Regions from separate parts of the Streptomyces sp. P5F9 genome, predicted to be linked through region 3. Evidence: riboswitches for the same ligand, from Rfam matches in the RefSeq annotation. Region 3 holds a riboswitch; each other region holds the start of a gene.

Region 1 (3,906 bases), on a different contig from region 3:
CCGATGTAGGCCATGTCGGCGAGGACGGGGACGCCTTGGCGCTCGCAGATCCTGATGATCTTGTGGGTGCGGGCGGCGGTCAGATCGTGTGTGCGGCCGGGCAGGGCGGGTGAGAGCCACAGCGTGCGACCGGCCGGGTCCGTGATGACCTGCACGTTCACACCGTGCCGCTGGTGCTTCGTCGAATAGTCTGCGCGCCCGTCGCCGACCCGGTCGCACTCGGCGAGCGTGCCGTCCACGAGAACGTAGTCGGGGCCCGCCTCACGCAGGACCTTCAGCAGGCCCGGCGCCATGTCGGCCAGGTGCTCGACGACGGTGGTGACGTACGCGTGGGCGGTGCCGACGGAGATACGGAAACCTGCGGCGAGCTGAGCCAGGGGGTCGTGCCGGCGCAGGTATGCCAGAGCGATCACCGCACGCCCGGACGGCCGGAGCTTGCAGCGCCGGTCACCCTCACGGGTGACGATCAGCATCCTCACCCACTCCACGAGTGCGTGCGGCAGGTCGAGTGCGGCAGGATACGGGACCAACAGGGTTCCTGAGCTGGAGAGTTGAGACCTAGACACCTCTCTCAACGGCACGGGGACCCTGTCCGTTGCTTACGGTCCCGCCGTCACCCGTCCGGGGGCCACTCTGAAAACCCTCAGTATTCGGAATCGACCGCCAGGACGCGGGGATCCCGCGCTACCGCCTGCTGGTGACAGCCGACGAGGAGGGCCTGATGCGGACCACCGGAGGTCTGCAACTCGTCGCGCCCCATGGGCTGGAGGCGATATCCCGAGCAGGCACGGTCGTCGTACCTGCGGGCCTGTCAAGGCTCAGGCAGTCCAGCCGGGCCGCCCACACCCATTGACGGACGCTCCTACCGCGGCGAGTCGCGACAGGCTCGCAGATCAGGGTGGCCATGGGAGGACCACAGGCCAGTTGCCGAATGCAACGGCGACAACGCTCCCGCCAGAGAGCCGTCAAAACGGTGACAGGAATGTGAGACACGAGCCCCACAGGGAGCAAAAAAAGACACTCCGAGCTGGGCATTTTACTTGATCACTAGAATCCGCTCCCATCATAACGTCACGTACGTCCTGTACATTTCTTACAGACGCCGAAGGAGGGGTACCCATGACCCGACCGTCCGCCCGCCACGTCCTGCCCGAGTTCACCGAGCGCACCAGCGCGGGCCACCGGACCCTCGACCCGTACTCGAAGCTGCTGGAGGAGCGGATCGTCTTTCTCGGGACGCCGATCGACGACATCTCGGCGAACGACGTGATGGCCCAGTTCATGCACCTCGAATACCAGGCGCCGGACCGGGACATCTCGCTGTACATCAACTCGCCCGGCGGATCGTTCACCGCTATGTCGGCGATCTACGACACCTTGCGGTTCGTCACGTGTGACGTGGAGACGATCTGCCTCGGCCAGGCCGGCACCTCCGCGGCGGTGCTGCTGGCGGCGGGCACGCCGGGCAAGCGGTCGGCGCTGCCGGGTGCGCGGGTGCTGATCCACCAGCCCTCGTTCCCCGAGCCGATCCAGGGTCAGGCGAGTGATCTCGCCATCCAGGCCGAGGAGTTGGCGCGTACGCGGGTCCAACTGGAGGAACTGCTCGCCCTGCACACGGGCCGGACGGTGGAGCAGGTGAGCACGGACATCGAGCGGGACCGGATCATGAACGCCCAACAGGCCCTGGAATACGGCTTGGTGGACCGGATCGTGACCACCCGCAAGACCTCGCTCACCGAGCCGGACGGGGAGTGAGCCGACGATGCTGCCGCCGGAACTGCCGCCGCTGCCCGCACTGACGCGCGCCGAGGGCGAGTTGATCGACCGTTACCTGGATGTGGCCGACCTGCTCGGCCGTATCAACCCGGCGCACAACAGTGACACGTACCGTGGTCTGAGGGCCGCTCAGGCACTTGTGGCCAGGGCCGCCGAGCTGCGGGACGCGCTGGCGCTGATGCACCGGCGGGGCGAGACCGAACTGCACGCTCCCACCCTCGCGCGGGCGCTGCGCGTGCTGGACGGGGAGCGCCGTACGGCGCGCGTCACCCTGCCCGCGCCCTCCGACAGTTGACGGAGACACAGCCGCCTCGGGCGGCGTCCAAACCGGCCGAACGGTGTACCCCCGATCGGCGTAGTCGCTTCTCCGTCCATGCGGCCGTCCGGGTTGCGCAACACGCGTAGCCCGGGGGCCGCCTGAAGTGTTCCGGTGCTGGTCCGGGGGCCTGGCGCCCCTCGACGCCCCTTCGAACACGGGGGTGTCCACCCGAACGGGTGAGTGGTGAGTAACCCCACAAATCCCCGGTTCCGTTGGGCTTTTCGGACATTCATAGGTGAAGATCCCTGTCTGACGACAAGACCCCGCCGCAGCGGCGGGGCGATCCGGGCGGACGCCGAGTCCTGCCGCCGCCCGGATGACAGGTCGACAGGATTGCATCGGCAGGAGTGGAGGACCCAGCACGACGGGTCGCCGGGACGGTCACGCCATGACCGGGTCGAGCAGCCCTTGGGGTGAAGCCGCGTCAGCGGCCGGGCAACTTTGTCAGCCCGAATCCGACAGGTCATCCTTCACAGGCGGCTGACGAAGGGTTGCGCATGACTGCGCTCAATCGTGTCCCGTCGCTGATGGTCAGGGCCGGTACGGCCTCGGCCTTCGCCATCGCCGCTGTTGGCGGCTCCGTCGTGATACCGGGCGTCGCATCCGACGCCGCGGCCGCGACACCCGCGACGAAGGCACTCCAGGTCGCGGCGTCCAAGAAGGGCGCCCCGTACAGGTACGGGGCCACCGGACCGGGCCGCTTCGACTGCTCCGGGCTCACGCTGTACTCGTACAAGAAGGCGGGCAAGAAACTGCCCCGTACGGCGGCCCAGCAGTACAACAAGACCCACCACATCTCGGCCAAGAGCCGCAAGGCCGGGGACCTCGTCTTCTTCCACTCGGGCTCCAGCGTCTACCACGTCGGCATCTACGCCGGCAAGGGAAAGATCTGGCACGCCCCGAAGACCGGGGACGTGGTGAGGCTGCAGAAGATCTGGACCAAGAGCGTCTGGTACGGCCGGGTCAGCTGACCTGCGCTGAAAACTCCCGAGGGGGTGGCGGTCTCCTGACGGACCGCCACCCCCTCGGGTGTCCAGAGGCGTTCGGCATGGTTCTCTACGGCTCCTGCTGGCCCGCGGCGGTCACCGGCCGGGCCGGTACCGTCCAGGGCACCTCGATGGAGACCGTCTTGCCGCCCTCCAGGGTGGGCCGGACCTTGAGTTTGCCGCCGCACTCCGCGGTCAGCCAGCGGATGATCACCATGCCCCGGCCGTTGTCCTGCTGGACGGCGGCCGGCAGGCGTTTCGGGAACCGGGGATGGCTGTCGGTGACCCCGATGTGGAGCCGTTCGTCACGCTCCAGCTCGATGTCCACCGTGAAGGTGGGTGACTGCCCGAAGGTGTGCTGTACGGCGTTGGTGGCGAGTTCGGAGACGATGAGGCGGATGGTGTCGGCGACCTCCGTGTCCGCCGGAAGTCCCCATTCCACCAGGGTCCCGACGACGTAGGTGCGGGCGGCGGAGACCGAGGCGGGATCGCTCGGCAGAGTGACGGATGCTTCCAGATGGTCTGCCATGGCGCGGTCGTCCCTTTCCCGCGGGACCGGTGTCCGACACGGAGCGGATGGTTCGAGTACGGTCCCGGACTGGTGCTTCTTCGCCAGACTGCCATTACCGCGTCGCCAACGGTGCCGATCCACCAAGATATGCATATATCTGTCGCTCGAAGCGGTGAACTCTGCGACCCCAGACCGTATTTGGGCGGCTCGGAAGGAGTAAGGAGAAACCCATGCAGTACGGTCCCGCGGTGCGCCGCCGGAAACTGGGCGCGGAACTGCGCGCATTGCGTGCGGAGGCGGGGCTCACCAGCGGT
Region 2 (3,906 bases), on a different contig from region 3:
ACCGCCCCCCACCACGAACGAGGAACATGACCACCAGCTCGAACGGCCGCCGCAAGCCGCCCACGATCCACGACGTGGCCCGCGAGGCGGGCGTGTCGCGGGGCACGGTCTCCCGGTTCCTGAACGGCGGCCACTACGTCTCACCGGCCGCCCGCACCGCGGTGGAGACGGCGATCAGGAAGACGGGCTACGTCGTCAACCGGCACGCCCGCTCCCTGAGCACCGGACGGTCGGACTCGGTGGCGTTCCTCCTCACCGAGCCGCAGGAGAAGTTCTTCGAGGACCCCAACTTCAATGTCCTGCTGCGGGGTTGCACCGAACACCTGGCCCGCCACGACATTCCACTGCTCCTGATGCTGGCCTCGTCGAAGGACGAACGCCGTCGCCTGACCCGGTACATCACCTCGGGCCACGTGGACGGCGTCCTCCTCGTCTCCAACCACAGCGGCGACCCGGTGGCGGCCGAACTCCGGGACGCGGGAATCCCGTTGGTGGCCTGCGGCAAGCCGCTGGGCACCGCCTCCAAGTACAGCTACGTCGCCGCAGCCGACCGCGACGGCGCCCAGGAGATGGTCCGCCACCTCATCGCGGCCGGCCGCCGCCGAATCGGCATGGTCACCGGCCCGCTCGACGCCCCCGGCGGCCCCGACCGCCTGGCCGGCTACCGAGACGTCCTCACGGAGGCGGGCCTGCCCCATGACCCGACCCTGGTGGTGGAGGGCGACTACCGCCGCACGGGCGGCGAGGAGGCAGCCCGCAGACTCCTGTCCCAGGCCCCGGACATAGACGCGGTCTTCGTAGCCTCCGACCTGATGGCCCTGGGAGTCGTCAACACCCTTCAACAATCCGGCCGTTCGGTCCCGGATGACATCGCTGTCGGAGGCTTCGACGACTCGGCGGCCGCCACGTCCATCACTCCGGCCCTCACGACCATGCGCCAGCCCTACGACCGCATCAGCGCCGAGATGGTGCGCATGCTGTTGGCCCAGATCGCAGGCGAGGACACGGCGGGCGTGATCCTGCCCACCGAACTGGTGATCCGGGAGTCGGCATAACCGCCGTAACTGTCAAACCAACCGGAACACCGGTCAACGCATGTGAAGGCAGGAGCCGTCCGGTTCGTGTCGAGTCGGTGGGGCGTTCTATCCGTATTCTCTGATCATGGCCGCACCCCTCGCATATGCACTGATCGCCACCGACCTGGACGGAACGCTGCTGCGCGGCGACGACACCCTCTCCGACCGGTCTCTCGCCGTACTGCGGCGGGTGGCGGCGGCCGGTGCCCAACACCTCGTCGTCACCGGCCGGCCGGCCCCGAGGGTGCGGCCCCTCCTGGACGACCTCGGCTCCAGGGGGCTCGCGGTGTGCGGACAGGGCGCGCAGTTGTACGACGCCGGCGCGGACCGTCTGCTCTGGTCGGTCACCCTGGACCGGGAGTTGGCGGAGACCGCGCTCGGCAAGATCGAGGCGGAAGTGGGCCAGGTGTACGCGGCGGTGGACCAGGACGGCGTGGACGGCCTGACGCTGATCGAGCCCGGCTACTTGATGCCGCACCCGACGCTCCCCGCAGTACGGGTGGGCAAGCGCGACGACCTCTGGTGCGAACCCATCAGCAAGGTGCTGCTCCGTCACCCCGCCCTGGAGGACGACGAGTTGGCCTCCACGGCCCGCTCGGTGGTCGGTTCCCTGGCCTCGGTCACCATGTCGGGCCCCGGCACCGTCGAACTCCAGCCACTCGGCATCACCAAGGCAACGGGCCTCGCCCTGGCCGCCCGCCACTTGGGCCTGACCCCGTCCGACACCATCGCCTTCGGCGACATGCCGAACGACATCCCGATGTTCGACTGGGCAGCCCACGGCGTAGCGATGGCCAACGCCCACCCCGAACTCAAGGCGGTCGCGGACGAGGTGACGTCGTCGAACGAGGACGACGGAATCGCGCTGGTACTCGAAAGATTCTTCAGCTGAGTTCTGAATGTCCCCGAAGGGGCGCATTCAGGGGCGCGGGGAACTGCGCGACCAGCCACGACGGCGCCGCCACTCAAAACACAACCGTCGTGGCTGATCCAACAGTTTCTAGTAAGCCCCGTACACGTTGTCGATGGACCCGTACACCGCCGCCGCGTAATTGCACGCAGCCGTGATGTTCGCAACCGGGTCATACGGATCAAACGAAGTCCCGGCCACGTGATACGCGTTGAACGTCGGGTCGATCACCTGGAGCAGCCCCTTCGACGGCGTACCGGCCGCCGCGTTGGAGTCCCAGTTGTTGATCGCGTACTGGTTACCGGACGACTCACGGATCACGTTCCGGTAGATCCCGTTGTACGTACCCGGAATCCCCTTCTGCGCCATGATCGCGAGCGACTCCCGGATCCACCCGTCAAGGGTGTTGGGGTATCCGGCGAGCGTGGTCGAGGCGGCGGTGGTCGACGTGGTGGCCGCGGACGCGGTGGTCGCACCCACGACAGGCAGCGCGAGGATCGCGACACCGGTACCGGCGACAACGACACGGCGGACGAGGCGGGCGCGGCGGGACTGAGCGGTTGCAGGCATGACGAGGTTCCTCTCCGTCGCCTGCGAGGTGAGCTGTCGGGTTCGGGCTGGGAGGTGCCCGGCCAAGCCCTTGCGGACGTGACTTAACCCCAAGCCGTTCCGGTCGCGATGACCGGCCCGGCGACTTACCTGGTTCCCCCGCTCCTGCCGTGCGAGAAGTTCGTGACTGGGATGCCGGGCGGCGGCAGGATTCGGCGTTCCGCTCGACAGGCCGGGAAACTATGCGAGAGCACATGTCCGGAACAAGTGGCGGAATCACATCTAACCCCTATTGACCTTGGTCTGAGGCGTATGGGGCACTTGATCCTTTGCGCGAGCCAAGGGTCAACTGTCAAATGCCGTAAGGGAGAACGCGGGCAGACCGGGACACAGGTCACGCACAGAAACGCGTGACCCAACTCACGGCAGGATTAAGAACGGCAAATCGGGCATTCGCCCTCAACTGGCAGTTCTTGGAATCCTTTTCTCCCATGTGCGGTGGAAGATCACTTCTTTGCCCTCGGTGCAGATGACCTCATTGGCGGTAATAAAGTCCGTTTCGTCGCAAGTAATCTCCGACCGTGTACGCACGCTCGTGTCCCACCCCAGCTCCGGCCGGTGCAACCGGATCGACCACTCGGAGAGCGTGCGCGCCGACAAGGGGTCGGACTCGTCGATCGTGTACGTCTCCAACGCGTCCTCGGTGAACTCCAACCCGTCCGGATACACGCGCGTGCCGCCGTACCGGGGGTCCACCTCCAGCCGCCACTCGCCCTTCGCGACGTCCCGCACGACCAGCCGCTCGGGCCGCGGTTCGTCCAGGGTCGCCGGGTAGTTGACCCCGAGCGGCTCGGCCTCCTCGGGTTCGTCGAAACGAATGTCCTCCGTCAACTCCTGCTCCCGCACCGGGAGTTCGAGCGCACTACCCTCCGGGTCCAGCGTGAACCCCGCCGAAGACTCCGGCTGCGGCCAGATCCACGGCCAGTACGCCGACGACACCGCGAGCCGGATGCGATGCCCGGGCGGGAACGCGTGCCCGATGCCGTTCAGCTCGAAGGTGACGTCCTCGGTGGTGCCCGGCGTCCACGGCACCGCCCGGTCCCGCCCGTGCCGCGCCGACAGGTTCAGCACGCCTCGGGTGACCAGGGTCGACGCACCGTCCGGGGCGACATCGCACAGCCGGGCGATCACCTGCCCGCGCGGCACCTCGCTGGTCAGCCGCAGCCGTACCCTCGGCCGCCCCAGCACCCACGTCTCGGCCGGCACCTCGAACTCGAAGCATGCCGAGCGCGCGTCCTCGTCCCGCTGGTCCGGCGGCAGATCGGCGTCGTTCCCGAAGGGGAAGAAACGGCCCGCGTCCACACCGGTGTG
Region 3 (3,906 bases):
CTCGACCGACTGGCGAAGCTGGTCGCGGAAGGTCTTGAGGAACTCCCCGAGACCGTCTGAGCACGCCCCCCTTTGCGCCTGAACCGGCGCCGCTCTCGCGGAGGTGGTTGCGCGCCGTGAGGGTTCCTCAATTGATGGTTGCGGTGCTTTTCGCCGCAAAACACTGCACGCAACCTCGAAGGGCTCGTCCGAATTACCGGGCGAGCCCTTCGCAATTCCACTTGTGGGCAGCATAAATAATCCCCCGCGAATTAGCCTCTCTTTGTATACGGCGCCCGTGTTAATGCCGCAGGCCCGACATGTTTACGGGAGGTTGCGAAGTCCTCACACGGTCCGTGCCGTTCGCGCCGCCGGGAAAGCGCAGCCGGTGCGCGGTGCCCGCGCGCTCGGTGTGCAGGGCGGTGATCGCCCGGGCACGCTCGCTGTCGCCACGCGCCACCGCGTCCACGATGGCCCCGTGCTCGGCCCAGGACTCCACGGGGTTGGCCGGGGCGTCCACCGCGTACATCCAGGCGATCTTGTGCCGCAGCTGGGTCAGCATCGAGGTCAGCGCGGGGCTTCCGGAGGCCTGTGCCAGCGTCTCGTGGAACCAGCTGCCCAGGGAGCGCAGATCCTCGCTGTTGCCCCGCCTGGCGCGCTCCTGGCCCAGCCTGACGAGGCCGCGCAGCACCTTGAGGTGGGCCTCGGTGCGCCGCTGGGCGGCCCGCGAGGCGCCGAGCGGCTCCAGCAGCATCCGCATCTCCAGCAGGTCGGCGGCCTCCTGCTCGGTCGGCTCCGCGACGCACGCGCCCGCGTGCCGCCGGGTCACGACGAATCCCTCGGCCTCCAGCGTGCGCAGGGCCTCCCGGACGGGGACGCGCGAGACCCCGTACCGGCGCGCGAGGAGTTCCTCCGTGAGGCGGCTGCCGCGCTCGTAGACACCGGCGACGATGTCGTCCCGGATCGCCGTGCATACCGAGTGCGCCGGAATACGCATGTCCGACCTCCGCCTTAATCCCCGTGAAACGTCGACGATTGACGTGTGTTCCGTGACTCTATTGCAATGAGCGGGAATTTCCGATGGCGGGCCGGAATCCATGGATATTTTTTGGACAGGAGGGCTCCGGAAACGCCGAAAGCCCCGGCCGCGCGGGCCAGGGCTTCGGGAAGTGCGGCGGTGCGCCGTCAGACGTTCACACCGTGCTTGCGGAGGTAGGCGACGGGGTCGACGTCGGAGCCGTACTCGGCGGTCGTGCGGGCCTCGAAGTGGAGGTGCGGGCCGGTGACGTTGCCGGTCGCTCCGGAGAGGCCGATCTGCTGGCCCGGGGTGACCGTCTGGCCGACGGAGACGCCGATGGACGACAGGTGGCCGTACATGGTGTACATGCCGTCAGCCATCTTGATCACCACTTGATTGCCGTACGAGCCGCCCCAGCCGGCCTCGACGACGGTGCCGGAGCCGACCGCGTGCACGGAGGTGCCGGTCGAGGCGTGGAAGTCGATGCCGGTGTGGGCACCGGAGGACCACAGGGAACCGCCGGTCTTGTAGCCGGTGGAGACGTACGAGCCGGTGACCGGCGCGACGAAGGTGTTGAGCTTCTTGCGCTCGGCGGCGCGGGCGGCGCGTACCGCTGCCTCGCGCTCCGCCTTGGCCAGTGCGGCGGCCTTGGCGCGGGCGACCTCCTTGGCCAGCGCTTCGTCCGCGGCCTGCTGCTGGGCGACGGCCTGGGCGTCGATCTTGTCGGCCACGGAGTCACCGATGGCGATGACGGGCGTGAGACCGGTCTGCTCGGCGGCGGGCTCCGCGGCGAACGCCGGGGCGGCGGCCAGGGTGCCTACGACGCCGGAGGTGGCGAGAGCCGCGACACTCGCGGCACGAACGGTGGTGCGGTGGGTCCGGCTCGGGCGACGGTGCTTCCCGGTGGCGCGGGTGAACGCCATGGAGTGGCTGGTCCTTTCCTTCCTTCTCGCCTACCGGGTTAGCTGACGGGTTCGGAGCAGGAAGGTCTCCTACGGACACCCTCGCTGGGCGCGCGGGCGTCCGATTCACCCCAGGGACGTGGGTCCCCGGCTCCCCTGGCTCGCGCCGTACGGGGACTCGGCGATGACTGTCCGGTGCCGCGAGTGCGGCGCGGTGCCTGACGGACAGCCGCACCGACGCTAAGGCGGGCCACTTTCAATCCCCAAACGGATCACGGGTTTTGTTGCACATGCCACAGGGCAGACGGGCAACCTCTCCCCCAATTCGGACATTAGGGGGCCCTGGTGACTCTTCAGTCACCAGGGCCCCCACGCGCGCGTGCCGCTCGTCGGCTCGCTACGGGTCGTCTACTCGGCCGCGACGACGGTCACTTCACCGATGCCGAGAGCCTCCACGGGCGCCTTGATCTGCTCCGCGTCGCCGACCAGGATCGTCACCAGACGGTCCACCGGGAAGGCGTTCACGACCGCCGCGGTGGCCTCCACGGTGCCGGTCGCGGCGAGCTGCTGGTACAGCGTCGCCTGGTAGTCGTCGGGCAGGTGCTGCTCGACCTGGTCGGCCAGCGTGCTGGCGACGGCCGCGGCGGTCTCGTACTTGAGCGGCGCCACCCCGACGAGGTTCTGTACGGCGATGTCCCGCTCGGCGTCGGTGAGTCCGCCCTCGGCGAGCCTGCGGAGCACCGTCCACAGGTCGTCCAGCGCGGGACCGGTGTTCGGGGTGTCCACGGAGCCGCTGATGGCGAGCATCGAGGCGCCCGTGCCGTCGGGTGCCGAACGCAGCACCTGGCCGAACGCCCGCACACCGTAGGTGTAGCCCTTCTCCTCGCGCAGGACGCGGTCCAGGCGGGAGGTGAGGGTGCCGCCGAGGCAGTACGTGCCGAGCACCTGGGCGGGCCACACGCGGTCGTGCCGGTCGGCTCCGACGCGGCCGATGAGCAACTGCGTCTGGACGGCGCCGGGGCGGTGCACGATCACGACCCGCCCGGTGTCGTCGGCGGTCACCGGCGGCACGGGACGCGGCTGCGCGGTGGAGCCCGTCCACGAGCCCAGGGTGTCGGCGAGGAGCGCGTCCAGGTCGATGCCCGTGAGGTCGCCGACGACCACGACAGTGGCCGTCGCCGGGCGGACGTGCCGCTCGTAGAAGGCGCGTACGGCCCCGGAGTCGATCTTCTGGACGGTCTCCTCGGTGCCCTGGCGCGGACGCGACATGCGCGAGGTCGCCGGGAACAGCTCCTTGGAGAGCTCCTTGGCCGCGCGGCGGGACGGGTTGGCCGTCTCGTGCGGGATCTCGTCGAGGCGGTTGCGGACCAGCCGCTCGATCTCACTGTCCGCGAAGGCGGGTGCCCGCAGCGCGTCGGAGAGCAGGCCGAGCCCCTTGGCCAGGCGCGAGGCCGGGACCTCCAGGCTCAGACGCAGCCCCGGGTGGTCGGCGTGCGCGTCGAGGGTGGCGCCGGAGCGCTCCAGCTCGGCGGCGAACTCCTCGGCGGAGTGCTTGTCGGTGCCCTCGGAGAAGGCCCGCGCGGTGATCGTGGCGACACCGTCCAGGCCGGCCGGTTCGGCGTCCAGAGGCGCGTCCAGGAGCACCTCGACGGCGACGACCTGCTGGCCGGGCCGGTGGCAGCGCAGCACGGTCAGGCCGTTGCCGAGCGTCCCGCGCTCCGGGGCCGGGAAGGCCCACGGCCTGGCCTCGCCGGCCTGCGGCTGCGGGTGGAATTCCATCGTGGCGAGCTCGGTCACTTGGCCGCCTCCTCGTTCTCGTCGCCGGCCTCTGCTTCGTCATCCTCGTCCGCGATCGGCTCGTAGACGAGCACCGCGCGGTTGTCGGGGCGCAGGCGGGCCTTGGCGACCTCCTGCACCTCCTCCGCCGTCACGTCGAGGACGCGCTGCACGGCGGTCAGGGCGAGCTGCGGGTCGCCGAACAGGACGGCGTACCGGCACAGTTCGTCG

What was found. A riboswitch is a leader RNA that binds a small molecule or an ion and turns the genes downstream of it on or off. The one in region 3 is predicted to bind cyclic di-AMP.
Region 1: another riboswitch for cyclic di-AMP. It lies ahead of AC31A1_RS28575 (C40 family peptidase); the one in region 3 lies ahead of AC31A1_RS13010 (M23 family metallopeptidase).
Region 2: another riboswitch for cyclic di-AMP. It lies ahead of AC31A1_RS20910 (transglycosylase SLT domain-containing protein); the one in region 3 lies ahead of AC31A1_RS13010 (M23 family metallopeptidase).

The regions. Positions count from the first base shown of each region.
Region 1 is NZ_JBXVPZ010000207.1:1,601-5,506, reverse strand. It holds gene AC31A1_RS28595 (transposase) at 1-530, opposite strand, end outside; partial or broken gene AC31A1_RS28590 (AraC family transcriptional regulator) at 656-805, shown strand; gene AC31A1_RS28585 (ATP-dependent Clp protease proteolytic subunit) at 1,120-1,755, shown strand; gene AC31A1_RS28580 (hypothetical protein) at 1,763-2,071, shown strand; cyclic di-AMP (ydaO/yuaA leader) riboswitch at 2,411-2,589, shown strand; gene AC31A1_RS28575 (C40 family peptidase) at 2,593-3,066, shown strand; gene AC31A1_RS28570 (ATP-binding protein) at 3,152-3,610, opposite strand; gene AC31A1_RS28565 (helix-turn-helix domain-containing protein) at 3,823-3,906, shown strand, end outside.
Region 2 is NZ_JBXVPZ010000123.1:5,364-9,269, reverse strand. It holds gene AC31A1_RS20920 (LacI family DNA-binding transcriptional regulator) at 27-1,055, shown strand; gene AC31A1_RS20915 (HAD family hydrolase) at 1,162-1,968, shown strand; gene AC31A1_RS20910 (transglycosylase SLT domain-containing protein) at 2,077-2,556, opposite strand; cyclic di-AMP (ydaO/yuaA leader) riboswitch at 2,560-2,731, opposite strand; gene AC31A1_RS20905 (CocE/NonD family hydrolase) at 2,995-3,906, opposite strand, start outside.
Region 3 is NZ_JBXVPZ010000058.1:16,183-20,088, forward strand. It holds gene AC31A1_RS13000 (HPr family phosphocarrier protein) at 1-60, shown strand, start outside; gene AC31A1_RS13005 (GntR family transcriptional regulator) at 281-976, opposite strand; gene AC31A1_RS13010 (M23 family metallopeptidase) at 1,165-1,920, opposite strand; cyclic di-AMP (ydaO/yuaA leader) riboswitch at 1,934-2,093, opposite strand; gene AC31A1_RS13015 (M16 family metallopeptidase) at 2,308-3,696, opposite strand; gene AC31A1_RS13020 (M16 family metallopeptidase) at 3,693-3,906, opposite strand, start outside.